Regions from separate parts of the Anabaena sp. TISTR 8404 genome, predicted to be linked through region 2. Evidence: predicted binding sites of a transcription regulator. Region 2 holds the regulator's gene; each other region holds the start of a gene.

The links. The regulator HrcA, encoded in region 2, represses chaperone genes, less so after heat shock. The targets are predictions, from matches to a motif close to TTAGCACTCNNGANTCNNGAGTGCTAA.
Region 1: a site for HrcA is predicted at 1,762-1,788, ahead of groL (chaperonin GroEL). Genes of this name have one in related genera too.
Region 3: a site for HrcA is predicted at 2,878-2,904, ahead of groES (co-chaperone GroES). Genes of this name have one in related genera too.

Annotation. Positions count from the first base shown of each region.
Region 1 covers NZ_CP180578.1:2,450,765-2,455,912, reverse strand. Annotated here, with positions in the region: gene fabG (3-oxoacyl-[acyl-carrier-protein] reductase) at 1-474, shown strand, start outside; gene ACMX3D_RS10620 (MraY family glycosyltransferase) at 482-1,564, opposite strand; gene groL (chaperonin GroEL) at 1,821-3,485, shown strand; gene corA (magnesium/cobalt transporter CorA) at 3,838-4,980, shown strand; gene ACMX3D_RS10605 (hypothetical protein) at 5,023-5,148, shown strand, end outside.
Region 2 covers NZ_CP180578.1:861,321-866,468, reverse strand. Annotated here, with positions in the region: gene ACMX3D_RS03645 (helix-turn-helix domain-containing protein) at 1-575, opposite strand, end outside; gene ACMX3D_RS03640 (NAD(P)/FAD-dependent oxidoreductase) at 1,019-2,386, opposite strand; gene ACMX3D_RS03635 (hypothetical protein) at 2,459-2,698, opposite strand; gene hrcA (heat-inducible transcriptional repressor HrcA) at 2,972-4,048, opposite strand; gene ACMX3D_RS03625 (rhodanese-like domain-containing protein) at 4,444-4,803, opposite strand; gene ACMX3D_RS03620 (DUF3352 domain-containing protein) at 4,926-5,148, shown strand, end outside.
Region 3 covers NZ_CP180578.1:5,632,535-5,637,682, forward strand. Annotated here, with positions in the region: gene ACMX3D_RS24465 (trifunctional serine/threonine-protein kinase/ATP-binding protein/sensor histidine kinase) at 1-494, opposite strand, end outside; gene ACMX3D_RS24470 (response regulator transcription factor) at 1,110-1,787, opposite strand; gene ACMX3D_RS24475 (hypothetical protein) at 2,218-2,424, shown strand; gene groES (co-chaperone GroES) at 2,921-3,232, shown strand; gene groL (chaperonin GroEL) at 3,345-4,982, shown strand; gene ACMX3D_RS24490 (hypothetical protein) at 5,120-5,148, shown strand, end outside.

The sequences.
Region 1 (5,148 bases), 1.6 Mb from region 2:
AATGCCGGAATTACCCGCGACACATTACTTTTGCGGATGAAGCCAGAAGAATGGCAAGCCGTAATTGACCTTAACCTCACTGGCGTTTTCTTATGTACCCGCGCCGTCAGTAAAATCATGCTCAAGCAACGTTCCGGGCGAATTATTAACATTACTTCCGTTGCCGGACAAATGGGCAACCCTGGTCAAGCGAACTACAGCGCCGCCAAAGCCGGAGTTATCGGCTTTACTAAAACCGTTGCGAAAGAACTAGCTACCCGTGGGGTAACAGTGAACGCCGTCGCCCCTGGTTTTATTACCACCGATATGACCAGCAATCTCAGCAACACCGAAGAAATTTTGAAATTTATTCCTCTTGGTCGCTACGGGCAACCAGAAGAAGTTGCTGGTATGGTGCGCTTCCTTGCTGCTGATCCCGCCGCAACTTACATCACGGGACAAGTCTTTAACGTTGATGGTGGTATGGTGATGTAATTCGTAATTACGAATTATTAAGTATTCTTTGCCAAACGGTAAAGCCCAACAAAAGAATTATCCCAGCACTGGTAGCGACTATCACAGGTAAAGGCATACCTCGGATGGTCATTGCCAGCAAATTGCCAATTAAGGTAATTGTCCACAGAGTGAATGCAGCATGACTTTGCGAGAACCCCCAAGCTAATAAACGGTGGTGTAGGTGATCCTTACCAGGAGTACTGAGGGGGTTTTTTCCTGCCAATAGTCGCCGTAAAAACACTTGGGTAGTGTCTAAGACTGGTAATAGCAAAAATAAAACCGTCGGGACTAAGGAGAAGACCGTAGTCACCTGCAAGTCACCTAAAATACTGGTAGCAGCTAAAACATAACCAAAAAAGTATGCTCCAGCGTCACCCATAATAATGCGTGAGGGGTGGAAGTTGTGGCGCAAGAAACCCAACGCCCCACCTCCTAAGGCTGCCAAAACTAAGGTAGCTGCTGCCTTATTGGGAAATTGGGCTGAAACTGCTAACAAACTCATAGCAGTTATAAAACTGATCCCCCCTGCCAATCCATCCATCCCATCCATCAAATTGATGGCGTTGGTAATGCCGACCACCCACAATACTGTAATTAATATTGATAAAAATGAGTCAATCGGTGTGCCGAAAGCAACTTTGATGCTGATGCCATTAGCCACCAGCAACAAGGCTGTGATGATCTGTGTCCACAAACGCACAGAAGGGGGTAAACCAAATTGATCATCAATAAAGCCGACCAACACTAGGATTGAACCTCCTAGTAGAACAGTCAACACCTGCGCCAAAACATTTTGTAATTCAATCGGTCGTAAGAGACTAGCAAGAACTAACGCGGCAATTACTCCTGCATAAATAGCCAAACCTCCGGCATTCGGTAAAGGTTCCCGATTGAGTCGTCGCGCATTTGGTTGGTCAGCCCAACCAACCCGCAGGGCAAACTTGCGTACTGTCGGGATTAAGCGCCATGTTACTAGCCAAGCTAAGAGAAACGTAAATACTACTGCCAACCAGCCGATGCCGCTTGGGTCGGCAATACCCAAAGACCTAAGGGAGTTGTATAGATTCATCTCCCAATTCAACCATTACTGCCTGTATCCTACATGAGCATCAACTGTATATTAATCAATTTTTTAATAAAAGGTACTGGTATTTACTCAAGACTAAAGACTCAAGTTGAGAAATTCACACTTCATACTTCCCACTTCACACTTCACACCAGTACCAATCCTGATCATTTCCATTTATAATCTGACCAGCTTTGGTATTAGCACTCTGCGTCTGCGAGTGCTAAATTGTCTAATGGAAGCGCTAGAGAAGTGAAACATGGCTAAAATTATTTCCTTTGATGAAGAATCACGGCGGGCGCTAGAACGAGGAGTCAACGCCTTAGCTGATGCAGTGAAAATTACCCTAGGGCCAAAAGGTCGTAACGTCCTTTTAGAGAAGAAATTTGGTACACCCCAAATTGTTAACGATGGGATCACTGTTGCTAAAGAAATTGAATTAGAAGACCCTTTAGAGAATACTGGTGCGAGACTCATCCAAGAAGTAGCATCCAAAACTAAGGATATTGCTGGGGATGGCACCACAACCGCTACAGTTTTAGCACAAGCATTAATCAAAGAAGGTCTGAAAAACGTTGCGGCTGGTACTAACCCCATCAGCTTGAAGCGGGGAATTGATAAAACTATCGAAGCACTGGTAGAAGAAATTGCCAGAGTGGCAAAGCCAGTAGAAGGGGCTGCGATCGCTCAAGTTGCTACAGTCTCCGCAGGTAACGATGAAGAAGTCGGCGCTATGCTGGCAGAAGCAATGGAGAAAGTCACCAAAGATGGTGTGATCACTGTTGAAGAATCCAAATCCCTGACAACTGAACTAGAAGTAGTGGAAGGGATGCAAATCGACAGAGGTTATATTTCTCCTTACTTCATCACAAACAACGAACGGCAGATCGTTGAGTTTGAAAATGCTCGCATTCTGATTACCGACAAAAAAATCAACAGCATTCAAGAATTAGTACCAGTACTAGAAAAAGTTGCCCGTTTGGGTCAACCGCTGTTGATTATTGCTGAAGATGTCGAAGGCGATGCTTTAGCAACTTTAGTAGTCAACAAAGCACGGGGTGTGCTGACTGTTGCCGCGATTAAAGCACCTGGATTTGGCGATCGCCGCAAAGCAATGCTGCAAGATATTGCCATCCTCACCGATGGTCAGTTAATTTCCGAAGAAATTGGCTTGAGTTTAGATACCGCTTCTTTGGAAATGTTGGGAACTGCCCGCAAAATCACCATCGACAAAGAAAACACCACAATTGTCGCTGGTAGTGCCACCAAGCCAGAAATTCAAAAACGGATTGGTCAAATTCGCAAGCAGTTAGAAGAAACTGATTCTGACTACGACAAAGAAAAACTACAAGAACGCATTGCCAAATTAGCTGGTGGTGTAGCAGTAATTAAAGTCGGTGCTGCCACAGAAACCGAACTCAAAGACCGCAAACTGCGCATTGAAGACGCGCTGAACGCCACCAAAGCAGCCGTAGAAGAAGGAATTGTTCCTGGTGGTGGTACAACCTTAATTCACTTGTCTACCAAAATAGACGAAATTAAGAACAGCCTCCATGAAGAAGAACAAATTGCGGCAGAAATTATCAAACGTGCTTTAGAAGCACCTCTGCGTCAAATTGCCGATAATGCTGGTGCGGAAGGTTCTGTGATTGTCTCTAAAGTCAGAGAAACCGAGTTCAACATCGGTTACAACGCTGCTACCGGAGAATTCCAAGACTTGATTGCGGCTGGGATTATTGATCCTGCGAAAGTTGTACGTTCTGCTTTACAAAATGCCGCTTCAATTGCGGGTATGGTTTTAACTACCGAAGCGATCGTTGTTGAAAAACCAGAGAAGAAACCTGCTGCACCTGACATGGGTGGCATGGGCGGTATGGGCGGTATGGGTGGTATGGGCGGCATGGGCGGCATGGGTATGATGTAACATCTGCCTTAAAAGTGCTGAGTGCTGAGTGCTGAGTGCTGAGTAAAAATACTAGTTTTCATGCCTTAGCCCCTAGCCCCTTCCCATATAAATATCTTTATCTTTTTCAACAGTTTGCCTTGCCAAGGCAAGCTGTTTTTTTATACACTGGCTCATTCATCAGCGATCTAGCTATATACCAGTCGAAGCATAGGTTAGGACTATATTGATTGCTGAAACCTCTGATAATACTGAGTTTCTACTCAGCACTCAGCACTTCGCTATACAATTTGGCCTAATACCAATTAGGAAAGTAATCAGACAACATACTTACAATTATCACGAATGACCAATGACAATTAACAATTGACAAATGATTAGCAAAATTCGCCGTCTTACCAAAAAAGTCCGTAAGCCAAACTTCAAGGATTTTTATCATCTACCAGGAACTCTACCAGGAACTCTGATTATTGATGAAGATGCAGCAGCTCCCACAATTGTTTTGTTTGATTACAATCAAACAAACTTTATTCGGAAACAAATAGCTACTCCAGAAGAGTGTCTGAGTTATTTAGATGCAGAATCTGTTTCTTGGGTGGATGTTCAAGGTGTAGGTAGTCAAGATATCTTACAACGATTAGGTAAAGTTTTTGAGTTACATCCTCTGGTTTTAGAAGATGTAGTCAATATGGCAGAGCGCCCTAAAATTGAGGATTATGAAGACCAATTACTTATAATTTCTCGGATGGTAGTACCAAAGGAAAACTCTTGTGGATTTTATAGTGAGCAAGTGAGTTTTGTCTTGGGAAAACATTATTTGCTGACAGTGCAAGAAGAACCAGAGCATGATTGTTTTGAAAGCGTAAGGATACGAATTGATAAAGGTAAAGGCATTATTCGCAAAGCAGGTGCTGATTATTTAGCTTATGCTCTGTTAGATGCAATTATTGATGGTTTTTTTCCAGTATTAGAGCTTTATGGTGAACGCATTGAAGAATTAGAAGAAGAAGTAATCTTAAAACCTACGCCACAAACACTACAACAAATTTATCAAATTCGGCGAGAACTTTTGCAATTGCGCCGCTCTATCTGGCCGCAAAGAGATGCAATTAATGCTTTGATTCGAGATGGCAGTGAATTAATTAGTGAAGATGTCAGAATCTATCTACGAGATTGCTATGACCATACAGTCCAAGTTATGGATATGGTAGAAACTTACCGAGAACTAGCATCAGGATTAATGGATGTATATTTATCGGCAGTCAGTAACAAGATGAATGAAATTATGAAGCTACTAACTGTAGTTTCTGCGATTTTTATTCCTTTAACTTTTGTTGCTGGTATTTATGGCATGAATTTCAATACAGAGAAATCACCATTCAATATGCCTGAACTAAATTGGTATTGGGGTTATCCAGCTTGCTTGGCTTTAATGGTAGCGATCGCAGTTAGTTTACTCATATTATTTTGGCGTAGAGGATGGCTTGCTAATTTTTCTAGTATCAAAAATGATTGAAAGTTAAATAATCAACACTAATCCAGGGAGTTAAAATTCCAAATGATCAGAGGTAGTGGCGATCAAAATTTAGTTGTACTTACACTTTATATTATTGGAGTGTCTTACACCTTTAATCGGATGATTGAATCTATTGATGATAAAATCAAATATGAGTATAAAGGTGGC
Region 2 (5,148 bases):
GAATAAGTAGAAAGTTTAGGCTTATTAACACAATAGTTTCGTAACAGATGAATTGCTAATGTTGTTTGAATACTATCAATTAGCAAATCACCTCCGAATTTGCTAAATTCTACTTCCTCTTTTAAGGTGGAGAAAATTCCTTGAATCAAGGCATCAGACCGATTCATAAATTGGGGGATGAGTTCGATGTGTTCCGCCGCCACTAAATCCTGACCAACTTGCGCAAGCAGCGCAGGCTCAATTGCTAGAACCATAAACTCAACTGAAGTGTTCCAGTTACAACGGTGGGCAATTCCCGCAGGAATAATTGAAATCGCTCCAGGGTAACGAATTTCATGGTGAAATTTACCATCTAACCACCGTTCGCCTGGAGAGGATGAAGGAAAAGCACAAGCTGGCGCATGGGCGATCACATGCATCGTGTGCTGATGCTCAGCAATTTCAAATTTAGGTTGCTGAAAAACCTCCAGATGTAAATTAATCCAACCTGCGCTTGATAGCACAGAAGGCTGGGGCAAAAGTGAATGTGCTGCATTGGGTTGACGGTAATCTAGTTTGAGCGCCTTCTCCAACATTTCGCATTGCTCCGCCTTAGACTTTAGATGTCACTCATGATAAATCGCTGAAACAGGTGTTTGCCATTTTCCTGTTTTTCCGTAAACAGAAAATACTGGGCTTAATCAAAAAATATGATTTACCGTTACTTTTAGGTGATTACTAAATTCTGCAATGTCTGCAAAAAGATGCTAAGAGCGTCTATATATGTGCAATTAGGGTACAATTATCAAGTGTTTAGAAGATGCTGTTGATTTAGCCCTGTTTTGTCACTCTCGGAAAACAATAGCGGCACATTGACAATTTAGCGGTCTACAGTTAGTAGTAGGTTTGAATCCCCCACTAACTGATTCTGAATTCTGACTTATGTATCCTTCTTCAAGGATAAGAATTTGATTAAATTTTCTAACATTCTGGCTCCTAGATTCTGACTCCTGAATTCTTACAATTAGACAATAATTCTTTAGCCTTTTTTCTCCTCATCCCCCAACATTCGTAGTAATTTTCTGGCAACTAACACACCAACAACTCCAGCACCAACCACTTCCACCGCCTGCACCACTTTTTTACCTACATCATGCGGGTCAAGATGGTGATGAAATAGCTCTTCATCCAGCCATTCTGTAGTAGCTTTAAAGTCATGAATTGGGGTTGGTAATAGTGTTAAATAAGTTCCTTGACGGATTAAGTGTGCAGCTTCACCTGTCACTTCAAACACATTGAATAAGTTAGCAGCAGCGTCATTTAATCCCAATTTCAACAGAGTTCCTCGGATGTTAACTTTTGCTGGTTTGGGGTCTTCTCCGAGCGCAATTGCTTTCAAATTCCGCGCAATATTAGCTCCTTGTTGATAAGCTACTTGTGCTGTAGGTGGTAGTGAAATATCTACAACTGCTGCACAATCACCACCAGCAAATACTTCTGGAAAGTCGAGTAATTGCATCGTGGGCGTAACTAAGGGACGGTTATGATGATCCCGATGTTCTTGGGGAATTGGTAACTCTTGAATCAGGGGATGAATCGAAGTGCCAGCAGTCCAGATTGTGGTGTATGTTGCTAGTGTATTAACTTGATCATTGCTTTTATATTCGATGGCATTTGAACGAACAGCAGTGGCTTCTGCGCTCGGAAGAATTTCTATGGCTACCCTACGTTTTTGTAATTCTTTCTCAGCAATTGGACGCAACAAATCGTTAATATCGCCATCCAGAATTTTTTCACCATGATTGAGTAAAATCAGTCGAATTTCAGCAGAATTACCACCTAAAGCGCTATACCAATGTGGGAGAAAATCAGCTAAAGTTGCTGCCATTTCCACACCAGATGCACCACCACCAACTACAACTACTGTTAATAGTTTGCGGCGTTGTTCTACATCTTCTGTTTGGATGGCTTTTTGTAAACAGTCGCGTAAATGTCGGTCAAGTGCGATCGCATCTGCTTGTGTCCAAAAAGGAAAAGCATTTTCTTTAGCACCTTCAACGTGATGATAGCCAGTAACACTACCTAAAGCTAATACTAAGTTGCTGTAATTGTAGAAGTTACCCGAAACTAGTCTGACTTCCCGTTGATGCAGGTCTATTGACTGTACTGTATCTTGGACAAAGATGACACCACTACCTTTCAGCAATTCTGAAAAACGCGGTACTACTTGAAGGGTATCCATTTCGCCATCGAAATATTCATAAAGCAATGGCTTAAAGCAAAATCGCTCATTTTGATCAATCAAAATCACAGACCGAGGATAATGTTCATGAGCTAGGTGTAAGGCGGTAAATAATCCGGTAAAACCACCGCCGAGAATTATCGTTTGATAAACTGGGCTGTTCATAAAAACTCTTCAAGGGCAAATTTTTGCTCACGCCCAGACACAGAGGCGCGAAGCCGAATAACTTTTGACAAATCAAATGAATAAAAAGAAGGCGATCAGAATTCCGCTAAGAGCAATAGCAAACACAATCGCATATTCAACTCTGCGGCTAAAAAATCCGACAGCAGCAATTAGGGCGATCGCTAGTCCTATAATGCCGACATACTGACCTTTCTGTAAATTACGTGCAATGAGTGGGTCTTGGTTGATTCCTGGTGGTGGAGTTTCTTCAATTGCCTGTGGAGATGGCAATTCTTGTGCTAATAATTTCATAAAATTACTCCTAGAAATACTCTAATTTTTGAATCTAGATAAAATTTTGCTGTTTAATGCTTTGGAAATTTGATTAAGTTAAATGTATTACTCAATAAATATTTTCTAAAAAATAAATTTTCCAGAACTATCCTAGGGATGATTTTTTATAAAAATTATCAGTTTTGTTTGAATCAAAAAGCATAGATGAGCCAGGGCGATCGCATCTATAGCAGGGGACAGGTGAGACCTTAACTATACAAATCCAGTCAATGTAGTTGCTGAGGCAAGTTGTTAACTAAAAGCTTCGGAGAGGTAATCTGCGGCTGCTGCGACAACTGCGATCGCACTTTCGTAGTCTAGGCGTGTTGGGCCTAAAACTCCTACACTACCTATCGGTACAGAACCTCGGCGATAGGTAGAAGAAATTAAGCTACAGGTACGTATCGGCTCTAGTGGGTTTTCCGCACCAATTCGCACAGTCACCCTAGATTTAGTTGTATCTTCTATCTCTGGTTCATCAAAGATTAATTGCCATAGTTTGTCTTGTTCTTCTTCTAACAATTGCATAATTGTTTTGACTTGTTGCAATTGCGAAAATTCTGGTTGACGCAAGACTTCTGCTACACCCCGCACCATAATTTGTGTTGTAGTTGGTGCTTGAGTGCGACGGCTTAATTCGGCAACTGAACTTTTCAAAAATTCTCCGTAACGTTGAAATTCTTGATCCAATTGAGTCCAATCTAAGTTGGCGATTTCTAATAGACTCCGCCCTCGTAAGTGGCTATTTAAAAAGTTAGAAACAATCTGCAACTCACGATCAATTACTTCAGGATCAAGTTGAGAATCTTGATTTCTTGGAGCTAAATCCATCAATTTAGAATGGGTTTCATAGCTATCTGTTACCAAAATCAACATGATGCGTCCGCTTTCAATTTGCAGCAATTGCAAATGTCTCACCAACGCTGTCGAAGTTTGCGGCATAGTAATCAAGCTAATACAACCACTCAATGAAGCTAAAATCTGTGCCGCTCCATGAATTAGTGCTTCTAAACTCCAATCTTCCCAATGAAGACGCTGTTGGAATGACAGTTCTACGGCTTTAGCTAAGGTTTCAGAAGGTGTGATTAACTGGTCAACATAGATGCGATAACCGGAGTCGGAAGGTACTCTTCCTGCTGAGGTGTGTGGTTGATAAAGTAGCCCAGATTTTTCTAACACACCCATTACATTCCGAATTGTGGCCGAGCTAACGCCTAGGTCATACTCCTCAACCAAAACCTTTGAGCCAACAGGTTCTGCGGTAGCAATGTAGTGACGTATTGTTGCCCAAAGTATGTGCTGTTGTCGATTCGTCAACTGGACTTCCATAAGGTGTCTATTACTGAAAGCAAATGTTAAGCAAAGTTTGAAAAAATTTTTTAAGCTAATGCAAAAAAAAGATTAATATTGGTTAATTAAGATAGCAAAATATTTAGTTCTATTATAGTTAGTTATCGCAATATTTTGAGATAACTAAACTCATAATCATGAAATATTTGCGGTCAAAAAGCTTTTGTGCAATTTAAAATTTTTTAATTATTTAAGTATCTTCCCACAAATTACAGCAACAAGTTGTATTGTTAGATACTTATTTTTCTCACCATTTAAGATAAATGTCGTCAGGGTAAATGCTGATTATGAGGAGTTGGGGTGTAAGGGTGCAGGGATGTAGGGGTGTAGGGGAGAATAACTATTGACTATTGATCAATGACTAATGACCCTGTTTAATATTGCGGGATTGTGGGGTCAACTAGTTGCGAATAGGCAGCAATGCCACCTGTAATATTTTTGACATTGGTAAAACCTTGAGCCACCAACCACTGACACATTTGAGCAGAACGAACGCCGTGATGGCAGAGTACGAGGGTTTCCGCTTCTGGATTTAACATAGCGAAAATTTGCTGGTTCCAGTCGGTGAATTCACTCAATGGTAAGTTGATAAACCCTGGGAGACTAGCGATCGCTAATTCTTGGGGTTCACGCACATCTACTAACTGAATACTTGCATCACTAGCAGCTAAACGTTCTGCTAATTCCTCTACACTAATCTGAGTCATGGGTTGACCAAAGGATTTATCTGTCATGAAGTTTTTGTAAACGATCCTATACATTTATGTTGACAGAAAATCTTTCCCTTAGCATGAGCATCCATTCTCACTAATTCTGATTAAATGGCTGTGAAACTAAGTATTTCATAGGTTTTAGTGTGAATAGGCAAAGCTCATTGTTTGGTTTTATAGCGGCTGGTGCGATCGCACTCATATTAATTGCGATCGCAAGTTTTTGGTTCTTCACCAAAAGTCCTGCGAACATCATCGCTTCTACCACCTCCCAGCCAGGTGCAGCCATCTTTGTATCGAAGCTATCCCCAGTGATGGTATCGTTACTCACCAACCCCGACCGTTTACAAGCCTTGGAAAAGGAAGGGG
Region 3 (5,148 bases), 2.3 Mb from region 2:
TTAGGGTTAACTAGAGTTTGTGTTTCTCGTGGTAATAAAGAGGCAATACTAAAGTCGATTAATTTAACTTGCTTGGTTTCGGGATTAATTAATATATTGGCGGGTTTAATATCTTTATGAATAATGCGTTCGCGGTATAGTATATCTAATGTATTGCACAGGGCGATCGCTATTTCTAAAAACTCCTGTAATGTTCTCCCTACTCCCCATTCCTTAAGAGAAATTCCACCAAAGTCTTCCATGACTAACATATAGCCATTTTGGAAGGGTTCGAGGCTATAGGTTTGAACAATCAAAGATGAGTTGAGATTTTTGGCAATAGTATATTGATTGCGAAACGACAAGAGTTCATGGAAACTAGGATAAGCATTTTTCAGCAGCTTAATCACTACAGGTTTTTGATCGGTTTCTCGATATCCTCGATAAACTTTTGTTCTAGAACCTTTGTAGAGTTCTTCGCTGACTTTATATCCAGGAATACTTACTGAAGCCATGATTTTATCACCACCATCTTGACAAATTCTGGATTTAGTTTTCCCAAAATGATGCAGTAAGTTCACAAATGTCAAGTGGTGAAAAACTTGATGAAACGTGCGCTTCCGTGCGAGAATCATGTTTATTCAAACTAAAAGCGATCGCCCTAACATCATCAGTGCGATCGCTTTTAATCTTTGGGTAGAGTGATGCAGTGGATTTGTTGCAGGATTCACCATTTTCGCGCTCTTGTTATGTCTTAGCACTCATGCGCGTCACACAGAACTATCGTCCACAGCACAGGATAAAAATCATGAGATACCCCAAGGAGGGTAGATGCAATCATGCCATTTGTCCCGTGCATTCAATAACTATTAGGCAGTAATAATTGCTGAAGTCACTTATCTTGGGATGACTGGATTGTTCAATGGGGTGTGCTGCTGAGGTTGGCGCACTTTATCAGGATTTAGCTGCTTTCTTCTCTAACTGGCTAACAGCAACTTTGCCAACAGGAAGCATTTTATCCACATAAATCTAGCCTCAGGAGACATTTTTCTCGCAAGCTGGTAAACAAACTTTCAGCTATCAGCGGTCAGTTAACAGTAAAAAGCTGACGGCTGAATGCTGAAAGCTTTTTAAGCCATTTGATTTTCAATCGCCCACCGCGCTAATTCAGTGCGGTTATGGAGATTGGTTTTGCCCAACATATTGGACACATGGCTTTCAACGGTACGCTGACTAACGTTTAATTCTTCAGCAATTTCGCGGTTAGCTAAACCCCTAGCCACGAACTGTACTACTTTCAGTTCAGTAGGAGTTAACTGTACATCGAAGGGAACTTGAATGCGGGAACCGTTTTCTCCGCCTTTGGCTTGGTGTTCCTTCCAACGGATGGTTTGTTTCAGCGAAGATTCTACTTGTGCAACGAGTTCTTCTGGTTCAAAGGGCTTGACCATATAAACATCAGCACCTTTATTTAAACCTTTCACTCGGTCTGCACTTTGTCCTTTAGCTGACAGGAAAAGAACGGGAATCCAACTGGTGCGTTCGTTTTGCCGGACTTGTTCTACAAAAGTGTAACCGTCCATTTCCGGCATCATCACGTCACAGATGATCATATCTGGAACGTCATGCTCTAGAATTTCCAGAGCTTCGCGTCCATTTTCAGCAGTGACGACTTCATATCCTCTAAATTCCAAGTAATCCTTCACCAGCAAGATGAGGTTAGGGTCGTCATCAATTAGTAGAAGGCGTTTGTGATCTTTCATGCTGGGCTCTTTCATAGCAGTGGCACTTGTCGCGCTTCGGTCCATCAAGGTCTTGAATGGTTATCCTTAATATGGTGGATTTATCGAGATGTTGTCTTTTTTCCCACTTAACTTGCCTTTGCTTCCTCGAAGTCTCAAAAGCGGTTATCACCTTATTTAAGACCACTAGCTCATCGGCAAAAGTCCGGTAAGGATACGTAGAGCAGTAGTAATTATAATGCGCTATTATATATCGCTTTGAAAGTTGCGAGTGAAAAAACACTGATTAAATAATAATCATCTTCCATTCACAAGTAAGTATTGGCTTCAGATGACCCTAGCTTTATAACAACTCGCACTTTCATTGGCTTACTGCTTTACTATATCCTGCGGATGTGAAGCCTTATCAGATGTTAACAAGCAAGTAGGGGAATTTCCGGCAAAGATGGGTTAAAAATGCAAATTCTTCCACCAGCTGTATGCCGATCAAGTATGTTTGGATGATCCGCTTTGGGACTTGCAAATTTGCTTGGCGATACCTGACACCACCATCCGAGCAGAAAACTATTATCTGTCTAGAACAACAAACTGGCAAGCAATTGTCTTGAATTGTCAAGATGCAGAGGAAGCAACTTTCATAGCTGTTAATCAAGTTTTAATTCTTGAAGCAGCTGATTTACGCTTTCCTAGGATTCTCCACTAACTCGCTGTCAACCGCAGTTAGCAACCGTGTGGTCAGCATACATAAAAATATGTTGCTGATTTTTTGCAATCAATAAAGTTTTTACACAATTACTTAAGGTTTTCTTGTTGTCTACATATTAATGGTTTTGTCGATGAGGTGGTTTTTTGAATCTTGGTATTGTTACTCATGATTCAGCTCCCTGTTTACTGTTCTATAACAATTTCCAAGCTTTGCAAATAAAGTTGACCATATAACAATATTCGTAACTTACGGAGAAAAATCAGAAAATTAAACTTAATTAGGTACTAATACTTAAGTGAACTTCCGATTACTGAAGTATGAAGTGTGAAGGATGAAGTCTGAAGGGTCTTTTAGTCTGCTGCCTACTACCTCCTGCCCCCTGCCTCCTCCCACTAGTTCGGAAACCCGTACATATAAAAATGTTGCCATTGCAGGCTGTCCTTCGGTAAATTAGCACTCAGGAGTTGAGAGTGCTAACTCTGGAGAAATTTGTATGGCAGCTGTATCTTTAAGCGTATCTACAGTTAAACCTTTAGGCGATCGCGTTTTTGTAAAAGTAAGCGCATCTGAAGAAAAGACCGCTGGTGGTCTATACTTGCCCGACACCGCCAAAGAAAAGCCCCAAGTAGGGGAAGTAGTTGCTCTTGGTGCTGGCAAGCGTAACGATGACGGTACTCGTCAAGAGTTGGAAGTCAAAGTTGGAGACAAAGTATTGTACTCCAAGTACGCTGGCACAGACGTTAAACTCGGCACCGAAGAATATGTGCTGTTGTCTGAAAAAGACATTCTAGCAATCGTTTCCTAGTCAATAGTCAAAAGTCAATGGTCAACAGTCAATAGTCGCTAGACAAATGACAAATGACGAATGACACAGAACAACTGACACAGAACAACTGACATCAGGAAAATTAACAACTATGGCAAAGCGCATTATTTACAACGAAAACGCACGTCGCGCCCTAGAGCGAGGCATTGACATCTTAGCTGAGGCTGTAGCTGTTACCCTCGGCCCCAAAGGTCGTAACGTAGTTCTAGAGAAGAAATTTGGCGCACCTCAAATTGTGAACGACGGTGTGACCATCGCTAAAGAAATCGAATTAGAAGATCATATTGAAAACACTGGCGTTTCTTTGATTCGTCAAGCTGCTTCTAAAACCAACGACGCTGCGGGTGATGGTACCACAACCGCTACCGTATTGGCTCATGCGATCGTTAAAGAAGGCTTGCGTAACGTTGCAGCTGGTGCTAATGCCATTCTGTTGAAGCGTGGTATTGATAAAGCTACCAACTTCTTGGTTGAGAAAATTGCTGAACACGCTCGTCCTGTAGAAGATTCCAAAGCTATTGCTCAAGTTGGTTCTATCTCTGCTGGTAACGACGATGAAGTCGGTCAGATGATTGCCCAAGCAATGGATAAGGTGGGTAAAGAAGGTGTAATTTCCTTGGAAGAAGGAAAATCCATGACCACCGAATTGGAAATCACCGAAGGGATGCGCTTTGACAAAGGCTACATCTCTCCTTACTTCGCAACCGATCCTGAGCGGATGGAAGCAGTATTTGATGATCCTTACATCCTGCTAACCGATAAGAAAATCGCTTTGGTACAAGATTTAGTACCCGTGCTGGAGCAAGTTGCACGTCAAGGCAAACCCTTGGTAATTATTGCTGAAGATATTGAAAAAGAAGCTTTAGCAACCTTGGTGGTTAACCGCTTGCGTGGTGTGCTGAATGTAGCTGCTGTGAAAGCACCTGGATTTGGCGATCGCCGCAAAGCTATGCTAGAAGACATCGCTATCCTCACCGGCGGTCAAGTTATCACCGAAGATGCTGGTCTGAAGCTAGAAAACACCAAGCTTGATGGTTTAGGTAAAGCACGCCGCATCACCATCACCAAAGACAACACCACAATTGTTGCTGAAGGTAACGAAGCTGGCGTTAAAGCTCGCATCGAACAAATTCGCCGTCAAATGGAAGAAACCGAATCTTCCTACGACAAAGAAAAATTACAAGAGCGTCTGGCTAAATTGGCTGGCGGTGTAGCTGTAGTCAAAGTTGGTGCAGCCACCGAAACCGAAATGAAAGACAAGAAACTCCGCCTCGAAGACGCTATCAACGCTACTAAAGCTGCGGTAGAAGAAGGTATCGTTCCTGGTGGTGGTACAACTCTCGCTCACCTCGCTCCTCAACTCGAAGAGTGGGCAAATGGCAACCTCACTGGTGAAGAATTGACCGGTGCTTTAATCGTTGCTCGTGCATTACCCGCACCTCTCAAGAGAATTGCTGAAAACGCAGGTCAAAACGGTGCTGTAATTGCTGAACGTGTTAAAGAGAAAGAATTTAACATTGGTTTCAACGCAGCCAGCAACGAATTCGTAGATATGTTAGCTGCTGGTATCGTTGACCCCGCTAAAGTAACCCGTTCTGCACTGCAAAACGCTGCTTCCATCGCGGGTATGGTGTTAACAACCGAGTGCATCGTTGTTGACAAACCAGAACCCAAGGATGCTGCACCTGCTGCTGGCGCTGGTATGGGCGGTGGTGACTTCGATTACTAATACTCTGTAGTCACTTAAATCAAAAACAGCTGCTTCCTTTGTGGAGGCGGCTGTTTTTTTGTCAATTTCTATATTTTCAAAGAAATTATAGCTGCTAACATAGGATTTAAATTGCCTTATTTTGAGGAACTTTAAAGATGACTTTGACTAATTATCAATCTAACTT